2 regions of the Microbispora sp. H10885 genome follow, and region 1 is predicted to be linked to the other one. Evidence: predicted binding sites of a transcription regulator. Region 1 holds the regulator's gene; the other holds the start of a gene.

Region 1 (7,119 bases):
CGACATGGCCGTGACGGCGCTCTACAGCGCTCACTATCGGTCACTGGTGCGTCTCGCGGTGCTGCTGGTCCGTGACGTGGCCAGCGCGGAAGAGGTCGTTCAGGACGCCTTCGTCGCTCTGCATGGAGCGTGGCGGCGCCTGAGGGACACCGACAAGGCACTGGCCTACCTTCGCCAATCGGTCGTGAACCGCTCGCGTTCGGTGCTGCGGCACCGCGCGGTCGTCGAGAAGTACGCCCCGAAGGGCCTGCCGGACGCCCCGAGCGCCGAGAACGGCGCGATCGGCGAGCTCGAACGCTCGGCCGTCATCGAGGCGCTCCGCGGCCTGCCCACCCGGCAGCGCGAGGCGCTGGTGCTGCGATACTACGGCGACCTGTCGGAGGCCGAGATCGCGCACGCGATGGGCATCAGCAAGGGCGCGGTGAAGAGTCACACGGCCCGCGGCATGGCCGCACTACGCATGGCACTGGAGCAGTTCTCATGACCTTCCCGCCCGACGACGAGTACGGCGAGTCGCTCCGCCGTGCCCTGCGCGCGGAGGCGGACTCGGTCGTGCCGTCTCCCGAAGGACTCGACATCATCCGCCGGCGCATCGACCAGCGGGGCCTGCGCGGCCTGCGGAACGTGCTGTGGCTGCGGGTGGGCGCCGCGGCCGCCGGAGCCGTCCTCGCGGCGGGCGCGGTCGTGATGCTCGTCCCCGGCCTGCGTGAGCAGGTCGCCGACCGCACCGGTATCGCGCAACTGGGCGACACCCGCGAGGAGGACCCGCAGAGCTCGACCGTGACGCGCCCGCCCGCCGGCGGGAGCGCCTCGCGGCCCGGAGTGGTGATCATCGTCACCACCAGCCCGAGCCCGTCGCACGGGCGGACCAGCCCGTCCCCGACGCACCGTCCGGGCTCGGCCACCAGGCCGTCGCCGTCGCCGTCCGACCCCTGCGCGTCGCCCCCGGCACGGGCCGGAGTGGTCGACCCCGACCCGCCGACCCTGCCCGCGACGTGCCCGCCCGTCCAGACGACGCAGCCCGCGCCGCCGCCGGCCACGCACACCGCCGCCCCCTCGTCGGCTCCGCCCACGGCGACCGCCACGCCCTCGGCCACTCCCAGCGCCCAGCCCACGGAGACGGCCACGCCCTACTCGGCCGAGACCCCCACCCCCTGACCGCCTGTCCCGGCGATCACGGTCCTCACCAGCGGCCGCAGCGGGCCAGGAGGACGGCCGCCGCGGCCACGCCCGCCGTCGAGGTGCGCAGCACGGTGGGGCCGAGCAGGGCCGGTACGGCTCCCGCCGCTCGGAACCCGGCGATCTCCTCGTCGGTGACGCCGCCCTCCGGGCCGACGATCACCACGATGTCGCCGGGGACGTCCGGCAGTGCGAGGCGGCTCAGCGGCTCGGCGGCCTCCTCGTGCAGCACGACCGCGAGCGGCGCCGCCGAGACGAGCGAGCAGACCCGCGCGGTCGTGGCCTGCTCGGTCACCTCCGGCAGGTGGAAGCGGCGGGCCTGCTTGGCCGCCTCGCGCGCCGTGCTCCGCCAGCGCGCGAGCGACTTGCCGGCCCGGTCGCCCTTCCACTGCGTGACGCAGCGGGCGGCGGCCCAGGGGACGATCACGTCCACCCCGGCCTCGGTCATCATCTCGACCGCGAGCTCGCCCCGGTCGCCCTTGGGCAGCCCCTGCACGACCACCAGCCTCGGCCGCGGGGGCGGCACCTCGTAGCGGCGCAGCACCGCGGCGGTCAGCGCGTCCTTGCCGGCCGACGTCACCGTGCACTCGGCCACCCGGCCCGCGCCGTCGGTGAGGTCGACCCGCTCCCCCGCCCGCAGGCGGCGCACCGACGCGGCGTGCCGCCCCTCGGGCCCGTCGAGGACGATCGTGTCCCCGGTCTCACCGGCCGCCTCCGACAGGAACACGGGAACGCTCACGGCCTCACCGGCCGTTGAAGGCGTCCCGCAGGCGGGAGAAGAAGCCCTGCTGGCCCGGGGAGAACTTGCCGGGCGGCCGTTCCTCCCCGCGCAGCTTCGACAACTCCCGCAGGAGTTCCTCCTGCTGCGGGTCGAGCTTGGTCGGCGTCTCGACGTTCACGTGGATCAGCAGGTCGCCCCGGCCGGTCTCGTTGAGCCGCTGGATGCCCTTGCCGTACAGGGGGATGACCTGACCGGCCTGGGTGCCGGGCCGGACGTCGATGGCCTCCGCGCCGTCGAGGGTGTCGATCGACAGGACGGTGCCGAGCGCGGCGGCGGTCATCGGGATCTGGACGGTGCAGTGCAGGTCGTCGCCCCGGCGTTCGAAGATCTGGTGCGGCCGCTCGACGATCTCCAGGAACAGGTCGCCCGGAGGGCCTCCGCCCGGCCCGACCTCGCCCTCGCCCGCGAGCTGGATGTGCGTGCCGTCCTCGACGCCGGCCGGGATCCGCACCTTGATCGTGCGCCGGGTCCTGACCCGTCCCTCGCCCGAGCACTCCATGCAGGGGTGCCGGATGACGCTGCCGTACCCACCGCACTGGGGGCAGGGGCGCGACGTCATGACCTGGCCCAGGAACGAGCGGGTGACCTGGGAGACCTCGCCGCGCCCGTGACACATGTCGCAGGTGTCGGGGTGGGTGCCGGACGCCGCCCCGGAGCCCTGGCAGACGTCGCAGACCACGGCGGTGTCGACCACGATCTCCCGGGTGGTGCCGAAGGCGGACTCCGCCAGGTCCAGTTCGACCCGGATGGTGGCGTTGCGGCCGCGGCGGGCACGCGAGCGGGGACCCCTCGCGGCGCCGGCGGAACCGAAGAAGGCGTCCATGATGTCGCTGAACGGGAAGCCCCCGCCGAAGCCGCCCGCCCCGGCCGGCCCGCCGCCACTCGCGAACGGATCGGCGCCCATGTCGTACATGCGGCGCTTGCCCGCGTCGGACAGCACCTCGTACGCCTGGTTGATCTCCTTGAACCGCTCCTGGGTCTCCGGATCGGGGTTGACGTCCGGATGCAGCTCACGGGCAAGACGGCGATACGCCTTCTTGATCTCTTCCTGGCTGGCGTCGCGCCGGACGCCAAGGGTCGCGTAGTAGTCGTTGGACACTTATGACCCCGCCAGGATCTGGCCCACGTACCGCGCCACCGCGCGCACCGCACCCATCGTCACCGGATAGTCCATTCGTGTCGGGCCCAGCACTCCAAGCCGGGCCAGTTCCTTGTCGCCCGAACCGTATCCGGCGGCCACGATAGAGGTGCCGCGCAGCCCGCTGTAGGGATTCTCGGATCCGATTCTGACGGTGAGTTCGGACAGCCCGCCGGTCTCGCCCAGCAGGCGCATGAGCACGACCTGCTCCTCCAGCGCCTCAAGCACGTCACGCAGGCCGACGCTGAAGTCGGCGCCCGCCAGATTGGCCGTACCGCCGAAGACGATCTTCTCCTCGTGCCGCTCGACGAGCGTCTCCAGGAGCACGGACATGATGGTCGCCACCACCGGCCTCTCCTCCGGCGGCAGCCGTTCGGGGATGCCGGCCACGGTCTCGGGCACCTGAGAGAGCCAGCACCCGTCGAGGCAGCCGTTCAGCACGGAGCGCAGGTTCGCGATCCGGTCCTCGGCGAGCGCCTCGGGCAGATCGACCACCCGCTGCTCGACCCGCCCGGTGTTCGTGATCAGCACCAGCATGACCCGGCGCTCCGCCAGCGGGACGATCTCCACGTGGCGGACCGACGACCTGGTGAGCGAGGGATACTGCACGACGGCCACCTGCCGGGTGAGCTGCGCGAGCAGCCGCACCGTGCGCATGACGATCTCGTCGAGGTCGACCGCCCCGGCGAGGAACGTCTCGATGGCCCTGCGCTCCGCCCCCGACAACGGCTTGATCTGCGACAGCCGGTCCACGAACAGGCGGTATCCCTTGTCGGTCGGGACCCGCCCGGCGCTGGTGTGCGGCTGCGTGATGTAGCCCTGCTCCTCCAGCGCCGCCATGTCGTTGCGGATGGTCGCCGGGGAGACGCCGAGGTTGTGCCTGTCCGCCAGGGCCTTGGACCCCACCGGCTCGTTGGTGGACACGTAGTCCTCGACGATGGCGCGCAGGACGGCGAGCTTGCGGTCGTCGAGCAATGTGTCACCTCCCTGTGCCCTGGAAACACCGACTCTGGCACTCTGTGTTCCCGAGTGCCAAGTGTACGGCTACCACCGCTCGGCGTGCGATAACGAGCAGACGATCAGGGGCAACACGCCGTGAATCCGGGCGCAACCGGCGGGCCGGCGGCCCGGGATTTGCTAGCGTTCCCCGCATGTACGGGCGGGACGTGCTTTCCGGAGACTGGCGGCGGCCACGGCGGGGGCAGATCCCCGAGATCCCGGCCGAGCCCGACCTCGTGGTCGAGGACGCCGAGGGCCGTTTCTGCGGCGCGGTGGTGGACTGCGACAAGGAGGCCGTGACGCTGGAGGACCGCTTCGGGCGGCGGCGGGTGTTCCCGCTGACCCCCGCCGGGTTCCTCCTCGACGGCAGGCCGGTGACGCTGGTCCGTCCCCAGGCCCGGCCGTCCGGCCCGCTGCGGAGCGCCTCCGGGTCGATCGCGGTCGAGGGGCTGCGCGCCCAGGTCGCCAAGGAGAGCCGCATCTACGTCGAGGGCGTCCACGACGCCGCGCTGGTCGAGAAGATCTGGGGACACGACCTGCGCGTCGAGGGGGTCGTCGTCGAGTTCCTGGAGGGCGTCGACGACCTGCCCGCGATCGTCGGGGAGTTCGGCCCGGAGCCGGGCAGGCGGCTGGGCGTGCTCGTCGACCACCTGGTGCCCGGTTCCAAGGAGAGCCGCATCGCGGCCCAGGTCTCCGGCGCGGACGTGCTCGTCGTGGGGCACCCCTTCGTGGACATCTGGCAGGCGGTCAAGCCCCGGGCACTCGGCATCCAGGCGTGGCCGGACGTGCCGCGCGGCGTGCCCTGGAAGGAGGGCGTGATCGCCGCGCTGGGCTGGCGGATGGACCCCCAGGAGGCGTGGCGGCACATCCTCGGCCGGGTCACGACCTACGCCGACCTGGAGCCCGAGCTGCTCGGGCGCGTCGAGGAACTCATCGACTTCGTCACCGCCCCTGATCAGCCGGACTGAGGGGTCAGACGGATCATGGGGTCAGGTCGCGTACGACGGCGTCGGCGAGGAGCCGGCCGCGCAGCGTGAGGACGGCCCGGCCCGCCTTGAACGCCTCGGTCTCCAGCAGCCCGTCCCCCAGCGCCCGCGCGCAGGCCGTACGCGCCTCGGGGGCGAGGTCGGCGAGCGGGAAGCCCGAGGCGAGGCGCAGCTCCAGCATGACGCGCTCGACGGCCCTGTCCTCCGCCGTCAGCACCTCCCGGGCGTGCGCCGGGGAGGTCCGGTCCGCCAGGCGGGCGGCGTACGCGGCGGGGTGCTTCACGTTCCACCAGCGGGTGCCGCCGACATGGCTGTGCGCCCCCGGGCCCACCCCCCACCAGTCGCCGCCGGTCCAGTAGAGCAGGTTGTGGCGGCAGCGGGCCTCGTCCCCCGCCGCCCAGTTGGAGATCTCGTACCAGCTCAGGCCCTCGGCCGTCAGGGTCTCCTCGGCGATGAGATAGCGGTCGGCCGCCACGTCGTCCTCGGGCATCGGCAGCTCGCCGCGCCGGATGCGGGCGGCGAGCCGGGTGCCGTCCTCCACGATCAGGGAGTACGCCGAGACGTGGTCGGGACCGGCCGCCAGGGCGGCCTTGAGCGAGGCCCGCCAGTCGTCGTCGCTCTCCCCCGGCGTGCCGTAGATCAGGTCGAGGTTGACGTGCTCGAACCCGGCCGCGCGGGCCTCCCGTACGGCCTCGGCGGGCCGGCCGGGGGTGTGCCGCCGGTCGAGGACGGTGAGGACGTGCTCGCCCGCGCTCTGCATGCCGAAGCTCATCCGGGTGAAGCCGCCCTCCCGCAGCTCCTTCAGGTAGGCCGGGTCGACGGACTCGGGGTTGGCCTCGGTGGTCACCTCGGCGCCCGGCCGCAGGCCGAACTCCTCGCCGACGGCGTCCAGGATCCGTACGAGGTCGGCGGCGGGCAGCAGGGTCGGCGTGCCTCCGCCGAAGAAGACGGTCTCGACCGGCGGCGCGGCGTCCCCGAGCACGCGCCGGGCCAGCCGCACCTCCTCGATCGCGGTGGCGGCGTAGTCCCGCTGCGCGGCGCCCGGCCCCAGCTCCGCGGCCGTGTAGGTGTTGAAGTCGCAGTAGCCGCAGCGCGTCGCGCAGAACGGCACGTGCACGTAGAAGCCGAACGGACGGGAGCCGAGCCCGTCGAGGGCTCCGGGCGGCAGCGCGCCGCTCGCGGGGACGGGATCACCGTCGGGAAGCACGGAAGGCACGCCTCCAGTCTGCCGTCACTCGCGCGGTGCCGTTGACGGGGTGATCGGAGGGGTCTACGATCGGCGCAATTTACAGGAAACTTTCCTATAAGTTGTTGCCCGGGAGGCCGGCGTGCTCATGAGAAGGACACTCGCCGTGGCGGTCGCCGCCACCCTGGCCGCCGGGCTCGCGCCCGCCCAGGCCCAGGCCACGACGGGCGGGGACCGCTACAAACGGGTGGCCTACTTCATCCAGTGGGGGGTCTACGGCCGGAATTTCCACGTGCGTGACGTGGAAGCCAGCGGCGCGGCGGCGAAGCTGACCCATCTCAACTACGCCTTCGGCTTCGTCGGCCCCGAGGGCACCTGCTACTCGGCCGACCCCTGGGCGGACTGGCAGCGGCCGGTGCCCGCCGAGCAGAGCGTCGACGGCGTGGCCGACGCCGACGACCAGCCGCTCAAGGGCAACCTCGGCCAGCTCAGGAAGCTCAAGGCCCGCCACCCCGGCCTCAAGGTCCTCATCTCCATCGGCGGCTGGACCGGATCGAAGTACTTCTCCGACGCCGTTCTCACCCCCGCCTCCCGGGCCCGGCTCGCCGCCTCGTGCGTCGACCTGTGGCTCAGGGGCGACCTGCCCGGCCTGCCCGGCGGCGCCGCCGCCGGAGTGTTCGACGGCATCGACCTCGACTGGGAATGGCCCGGCTCCTCCGGAAACGACGGCAACGTCATCCGGGCCGAGGACAAGCAGAACTTCACCCTGTTCCTGGCCGAACTCCGCCGCCAGATGCGGGCCCACGACCGGCGCGCCGAACTCACCGCCTTCCTCCCGGCCGCCGCCGCC
Region 2 (7,119 bases), on a different contig from region 1:
GTGAGGCCCAGAAGGCCTACAAGTCGATCGAGGACGCGAACCGGGCGCTGGTGGCGCGGCAGAAGAAGTTCGCGGGCGTGGAGAAGGAGCTCGCGGGCAAGCTCACCCGCCTCCAGGAGGCAACGGCCGAGCTCAACAGGCTGCGCAAGCCGTTGTCCGACCTGGCGGCGTCGCTCTACCAGGACCCCTCGGTCGGAGGCCTCAGCCCGTTCATCGCCGGCGGGGACGGCACGGCCATCCTGCGCCGGATGAGCGACATGCAGCACCTGGTCGCCGGGCACAACACCGTCCTCAGCGAGGCGTCGAAGCTGCTTGAAGGTCAGCAGCGGCTCGCGCAGGAGGCGCAGGAGCTGCGGGCGGCCAGCCTTCTCCAGGAGGCGCAGCTCAGCGCGCAGGTCACCCTCCAGCGCAAGCGCTCCACGACTCTGGTCCGGTCGCTGACCAGGGCACTGGTCAAACTGGGCGTGAAGATCGGCCAGGGGACGGAGGGCGCGGGCGGCTGCGATCCCACCCGGATCGCCCAGGCGGAGCAGTATCCGAACGGACTTCTCCCCAAGAACATCCTGTGCCCGCTCCCGCAGCGCGGGGAGACCCTGCGCGCGGACGCGGCGATCGCCTTCGCCGACCTCAACATCGCCTACAAGAAGCGCTTCGGCACGCCGATGTGCATCTCCGACAGCTACCGCAGCCTCGGCGAGCAGCAGGCCGTCTACTACCGGCGGCCCGGGTTCGCGGCCACTCCGGGCAAGAGCAACCACGGGCTCGGGCTCGCCGTCGACCTCTGTGGCGGCGTGCAGAGCTTCCGGTCGGCCCAGTTCAACTGGCTTGAGGCCAACGGCAAGAAGTACGGCTGGTTCCACCCCGACTGGGCCTATCACAGCCCCTTCGAGCCGTGGCACTGGGAGTACGACCCCAAGCTCGGCTCGCTGCTGCCTTAGCGACGGGGTGAACCTAGCGGGGGTGGATGGTCACCGAGAGCCTGCCCTGCGCCTGGGCCTGGGCGAGCCCGGCGGCCTGGGCGGGAGTCGTGGCCAGCACGAGCAGTCCGCCGCCGTCCGTGGAGCCCGGCGGCCGGGCGATCACCCGCACTTCCTGGGCGACCGTCCGGGCCTCGAAGGGGCCGTCCTCGTAGGCGGCCAGGACGTCGATCACATCTCCTGGTGACAGCAGGCGGGCGGCGCCGGGGTCCGCGATCCGGACCGGCGTCGCGACCGACCCCGGTGACCCGGAGAACCGGAACAGGCCCGGGCCGAGGAGGCGCGCGTCGGTGAGCGGCTCACCCCGGCGCAGCGGGCCCGCGACCACCCTGCCGGTCACCGGGGAGCCGGCCGCGTACGCCCCGGCGGGCACGGCGTCGGGCGGCAGCCGTACGACCACGACGTCGGAGGCGGCCAGCCTGCCTCCGGCGAGGTCGCGGGCGGCGGCGAGGACCTCCACGCCCCGCGGCGCCCGTACGGCCGACAGTGCGCACGCCGCCGCGAACCCGGCGAGGATCGCGGCGACCGCGCGGCGCCGGCGCACGGGAAGCCGTTTCAGGGCGCGCACGACGACCTGACCATCAGGGGAGATCGATCGGGAGCTTGATGCCGTCGAGGGCGTTGCCGCAGGGGCAGGTTCGGTCCTCCGGCAGGGCCTCGACCACCTGGGAGACCAGCGTGCGCATCCGCTCCACGTTGGCCGCGAAGAAGGCCAGCACCTCGTCGTGGGTGACCCCCTCGCCCGCCTCGACACCGGCGTCGTGGTCGGTGACGAGGGAGAGCGTCGTGTAGCAGAGGGCCAGCTCACGGGCGAGGACGGCCTCGGGGTGCCCGGTCATGCCGATGATCGACCAGCCCGCGCCCGCGTACCACTGCGACTCGGCGCGGGTGGAGAAGCGGGGGCCCTGGATCACGACCAGCGTGCCGCCGTCGACCGTGTCCCAGCCTGCCTCGCGTGCCGTGGCCGTCGCGGCGGCCCGGCCCGAGGGGCAGTAGGGGTCGGCGAACGACACGTGGACGGCGCCCGCGTCGAAGAAGGTCTGCTCGCGTCCCTGGGTGCGATCCACGATCTGGTCGGGGATCACGAGGGCGCCCGGGCCGATCTCGGGGCGCAGGGACCCGACCGCGCTGGGCGCGAGAATCTGCCGGACGCCGAGGGACCGCAGGGCCCACATGTTCGCCCGGAAGGGGATGCGGTGCGGAGGGTACGTGTGGCCGCGGCCGTGCCGCGGGATGAACGCGACGGATCTGCCGCCGATGCGGCCCACGGAGATCGAGTCACTGGGCGGGCCGTACGGCGTCGTCACGTCGACCTCGTGAGCGTCCTCCAGCAGGGAGTAGAGCCCGGATCCGCCGATGACCCCGATGTCTGCGCGATTGACCATGGGGCCGACCCTAGCGAACGGCGCCGTGCCTCCGGCGCGGCCCGGCGGCCCCTGTGGACAACATCAGACCCCTGTGGACGACCTCAGTGACCTCAGGCGGCGGCGGTCGATCCCGACGAGGAGGTGCTCGTCGACGTGCTGGTCGAGGCGGTCTCCTTCTTCCCGGAATCGCCGGAGCCGTTGGAGCTCCCCGAACCGGCGGAGTCGGCGGACTTCGACGGCGTCGTCGTGGTCGACGTGGTCGTCGACGAGCTCGACGAACGGCTGTCGGTCCGGTAGAAGCCGGAGCCCTTGAACACGATGCCGACGGCGGAGAACACCTTGCGCAGCTTGCCCTGGCAGGCCGGGCACTCCGTGAGCGGGTCGTCAGAGAACTTCTGAACGGCCTCCAGCTGCTCCCCGCAAGCGGTACAGGCGTACTGGTAGGTGGGCACTCGCTCCTCCTGAGACTGGCACTCGACCGGGTCGACTGCTAATGGTAGTCAGTCAAGAAGCGCAAACGCCACTCCAGCCCGGTTTATTGCCCCCCGATGTCCCATCCGCCCACGACCCCTACAGCAGGTCAGCCGCCGCGTTCGCCGTACCAGCCGGCCAGCTTGCCCTTGCGGCTGACCGCGCGCAGGCGGCGCTCGACCGTCTCCCGCTGCGCGGCCGTGGTGACGACGAGAAGCTGATCGCCCACCAGAAGCTGGGTCGTCGGCCCGGGCACGAACGACCGCCCGTTCCGTACGACGAGGGTGACCATGGTGTCGGTCGGCAGCCGCAGCTCGAAGATCTCCACGCCGTGCATGAGCGACCCGCGCGGGATGCGGACCTGCAGCAGGTCGGCCTTCAGCTCCTCCAGCGGCGCGGCCTCCACGTCGAGGTCGCGCGCCTCGCCCTCGGCGGCCAGGCCGAGCACCCGCGCGAGGTACGGCAGCGTCGGCCCCTGTAGGAGCGTGAACACGATGACGATGACGAAGACGTCGTTGAACAGGCCCTTCGCCCCCGGCACCCCCGCGCTCCAGGGGATCGTGGCGAGCACGATCGGCACCGCGCCGCGCAGCCCGGCCCACGACAGGAAGATCTGTTCGCGCCACGGCATCGAGCCGAGGCGCAGCAGCCACACGACCGCGCTGGACACCAGGACCGACGCCGGCCGGGCGACCAGGACCAGCAGCACCCCCGACACCAGGGCGGGCACGATCACGACGGGCAGTTCCGCGGGGTCGGCCAGGATGCCGAGCATCACGAACAGCCCGATCTGGGCGAGCCACGCCGCGCCCTCCGCGAAGCCGCGGGTCGCGGCGCGGTGGGGGAGGCGGGCGTTGCCGAGGATCAGCGTCGCCACGTACACCGCGAGGAAGCCGCTGCCGTGCAGGAGCGCCGCCCCGCTGTAGGCGACGAACGCCAGCGCCAGCACCGCGATCGGGTAGAGGCCGGAGGCGGGCAGGGCCACCCGGCGCAGCGCGTACGCCCCGGCGGGGCCGATCGCGAGGCCCACGGTCGCGCCGATGGCGAGTTCTGCGGTGGTCTCCAGCAGGGTGACCGGCAGCGAGGGCGTCAGCGTCGTGCCCACGCTCAGCGTCATCACGAGGATGACGGCGGGCGCGTCGTTGAAGCCCGACTCGGCCTCCAGGATCCCGGCGAGCCGGGGTGGCAGCGGCAGCCGCCGCAGCACCGAGAACACGGCCGCCGCGTCGGTGGAGGCCAGCACGGCGCCGAGCAGGAACGCCGACCGCCAGTCCAGGCCGAGCAGGGGCGCGACGGTCGCGGCGAGCACGGCGACGCTGACCGCGATGCCCACCGTGGCGAGCACGAGCGCGCTCGGCACGGCGTCGCGTACGTGACTCCAGTTGGTGGTCAGGCCGCCTTCGGCGAGGATCACCGCGAGTGCGATCAGGCCGAGTTCCTGGGCGAGGTGCGCGTTGTCGAAGTGGATGCCGCCGAGGCCGCGCTCGCCGAGCAGCAGGCCGAGGCAGAGGTAGATGAGCAGGGTGGGCAGGCCGGTGCGGTGCGCGATCCGTACGGACGCGATGGCCGCGATGACGACGGCGGCGGACAGCAGCAGCCAGACGTTCAGACCCACCGCTCCCTTCGCCGCGACTGCGCCAATCTTGTCACATCTGCACCAACCGGACGATTCCGCTCGGGAGGGCAGCGAACCGTACATGCTGATCGTGCGGCTCCGCGGGGACGCCCTCGATGAGCTCGCCCTCGTGCAGCAGCGCCACCGTCGGGACGTTCGGTCCGACGCGGGTCAGCGCCCGGTCGTAGAAGCCGCCGCCCCGGCCGAGCCGTACGCCGGTCACCCGGTCGACGGCGAGGGCGGGGACGAGGACCAGCGCGGCCGTCCTGATCGCGTCCACCCCGCGCCGGACGTCGACCGGCTCCATCACCCCGTACGGCCCCGGGGCGAGCGAGTCCGGGCCGTCGTACACCGCCCAGTCGAGCTCGCCGTCGGGCCGCTGCACCGGCAGGATCACGGTCGCGCCGTGCTTCCACATGGCCAGGATCAGCCCGTGCGTGGACGGCTCGGCCCCGATCGACCAGTAGCAGGCGACGAGCCCGGCCATCTGCACCCACGGCTGGTCGAGGAGCGTCTCACGGACCGCGGCAGAGGACGCGCGCAGCGTGCGTTCGTCGAGCTCCGACCGGTCGCGGAGGATACGGCGACGCAGGTTCAGCTTGTCCACAGCCCGCTCCGTTAGTGTTCAACCATGGCTGACTTCGATCCCGTGACCAAAGCCGTTGTGCCCGCCGCGGGTCTGGGCACCCGCTTCCTTCCCGCGACGAAGGCGACCCCCAAGGAGATGCTGCCCATCGTCGACAAACCGGCCATCCAGTATGTGGTGGAGGAGGCCGTCTCCGCCGGGCTGCTCGATGTCCTGATGGTGACCGGCCGCAACAAGCGTTCGATCGAGGATCACTTCGACGTAGCGTACGAGCTTGAGGACGCGCTGCGCGCCAAGGGCGACGAGGAGCGGCTCAACCAGGTGAAGGAGCCGGTGGACCTCGCCACCATGCACTACGTGCGGCAGGGCGAGCCGAAGGGCCTCGGCCACGCCGTCCTGTGCGCCAAGCAGCACGTCGGCGACGAGCCGTTCGCCTGCCTGCTCGGCGACGACCTCATCGACCCCCGCGACCCGCTGCTCAGGCGCATGATCGAGGTGCGCGCGACGTACGGAGGCAGCGTCGTCGCGCTGATGGAGGTGCCGCGCGAGCACGTCTCCCTGTACGGCGCCGCCGCCATCGAGCCGACCGACGAGGACGACGTCGTCCGCGTCACCGACCTCGTGGAGAAGCCCCCGGCCGACGAGGCCCCCTCGAACTGGGCGATCATCGGCCGGTACGTGATCGACCCGGCCGTGTTCGAGGTGCTGGAGCGGACCCCGCCGGGACGCGGCGGCGAGATCCAGCTCACCGATGCGCTGCGCACGCTGGCCGCGACGGCCCCCGGCGAGGGTGGGCCGGTGCACGGCGTGCTGTTCCGGGGCCGCCGCTACGACACCGGCAACAAGCTGGAATATCTCCAGACCGTGGTGCAGTTCGCCGCGAACCGGGGCGATCTCGCGCCCGAGTTCCTGCCCTGGCTCCGGCAGTTCCTCGACACGATCGAGTCCTGAGCGACATGAAGCCCGTCGACCGCCATCTCGCCGACATCCTCGCGGTGGTGCGCCCGCTCGCCCCGCTGGAGGTCGAGATCGACGCCGCCCTCGGTGCCGTGCTGGCCGAGGACGTCGCCTCACCCGTGCCGCTGCCGCCGTTCGACAACTCGGCGATGGACGGCTACGCCGTACGGGCCGAGGACGTCGCCGGGGCGCCCGTCACGCTGCCCGTGATCGGGGACGTGGCGGCGGGCGACGGCGGGCTGAACGCCGTCGGGCCCGGCCTGGTCGCCCGCGTCATGACCGGCGCGCCGATCCCGGCCGGGGCCGACGCCGTCGTCCCGGTCGAGTGGACGGACGGCGGCACCGCCCGCGTACGGATCGACAGGCCGGCCCCGCCGGGCAACGCGATCCGGCGGGCGGGAGAGGACGTCCTCGCGGGGGAGACGGTGCTCCGAGAGGGCGCCCGGATCGGCGCCGCCCAGGTCGGGATCCTCGCCGGAGCCGGCCGGCGGCGGGTGCGGGTGCGGCCCCGGCCGAGGGTCGTCGTGCTGTCCACGGGTGCCGAGCTCGCCGAGCCCGGCACCCCGCTGGGCGCGGGCCAGATCTGGGAGTCCAACAGCTTCATGCTGACGGCCGCCGTACGGGAGGCCGGAGCGGAGGCGTTCCGGGCCGGTTCGGTCTCCGACGACCCCAAGGAGTTCCTGGACGTCCTGGACGCCCAGCTCCTGCGGGCCGACGCCGTGATCACCAGCGGCGGCGTCTCGATGGGGGCGTACGAGCCGGTCAAGGAGGCCCTCTCCCCGCTGGGCACGGTCGCCTTCGAGAAGGTCGCGATGCAGCCGGGGATGCCGCAGGGCTTCGGCGTCGTCGGGCCCGACCGTGTGCCGATCTTCACGCTGCCCGGCAACCCCGTGTCGTCGTTCGTGTCGTTCGTGCTCTTCGTGAGGCCGGCCCTGCGGGCCATGCAGGGGCTCCCGGTGGGACCGCCGGAGGCCGTACGGGCCACCGTGACGGCGCCGCTGCGATCGCCCGCCGGGAAGCGGTCCTACCTGCGGGCCGTGCTGACCGGGCGGACCGTCGCGCCGGTCACCGGCCAGGGTTCGCACCAGCTGGCCGCACTGGCCGCGGCGAACGCGCTGATCGTGGTTCCGGAGGACGTGACCTCGC

What was found. The regulator HrcA, encoded in region 1, represses chaperone genes, less so after heat shock. The targets are predictions, from matches to a motif close to TTGGCACTCTCNNNNNGAGAGTGCCAA.
Region 2: a site for HrcA is predicted at 2,812-2,838, ahead of HHX37_RS22815 (FmdB family zinc ribbon protein). Genes of this name have one in related genera too.

What each region holds. Positions count from the first base shown of each region.
Region 1 covers NZ_JABBWY010000007.1:243,634-250,752, reverse strand. Annotated here, with positions in the region: gene HHX37_RS20125 (SigE family RNA polymerase sigma factor) at 5-484, shown strand; gene HHX37_RS20120 (hypothetical protein) at 481-1,158, shown strand; gene HHX37_RS20115 (16S rRNA (uracil(1498)-N(3))-methyltransferase) at 1,184-1,918, opposite strand; gene dnaJ (molecular chaperone DnaJ) at 1,923-3,059, opposite strand; gene hrcA (heat-inducible transcriptional repressor HrcA) at 3,060-4,073, opposite strand; gene HHX37_RS20100 (DUF3097 domain-containing protein) at 4,250-5,065, shown strand; gene hemW (radical SAM family heme chaperone HemW) at 5,079-6,299, opposite strand; gene HHX37_RS20090 (glycoside hydrolase family 18 protein) at 6,418-7,119, shown strand, end outside.
Region 2 covers NZ_JABBWY010000008.1:325,213-332,331, forward strand. Annotated here, with positions in the region: gene HHX37_RS22800 (D-alanyl-D-alanine carboxypeptidase family protein) at 1-938, shown strand, start outside; gene cpaB (Flp pilus assembly protein CpaB) at 952-1,545, opposite strand; gene HHX37_RS22810 (S-methyl-5'-thioadenosine phosphorylase) at 1,559-2,362, opposite strand; gene HHX37_RS22815 (FmdB family zinc ribbon protein) at 2,455-2,796, opposite strand; gene HHX37_RS22820 (potassium/proton antiporter) at 2,925-4,430, opposite strand; gene HHX37_RS22825 (5-formyltetrahydrofolate cyclo-ligase) at 4,462-5,037, opposite strand; gene galU (UTP--glucose-1-phosphate uridylyltransferase GalU) at 5,062-5,967, shown strand; gene glp (gephyrin-like molybdotransferase Glp) at 5,973-7,119, shown strand, end outside.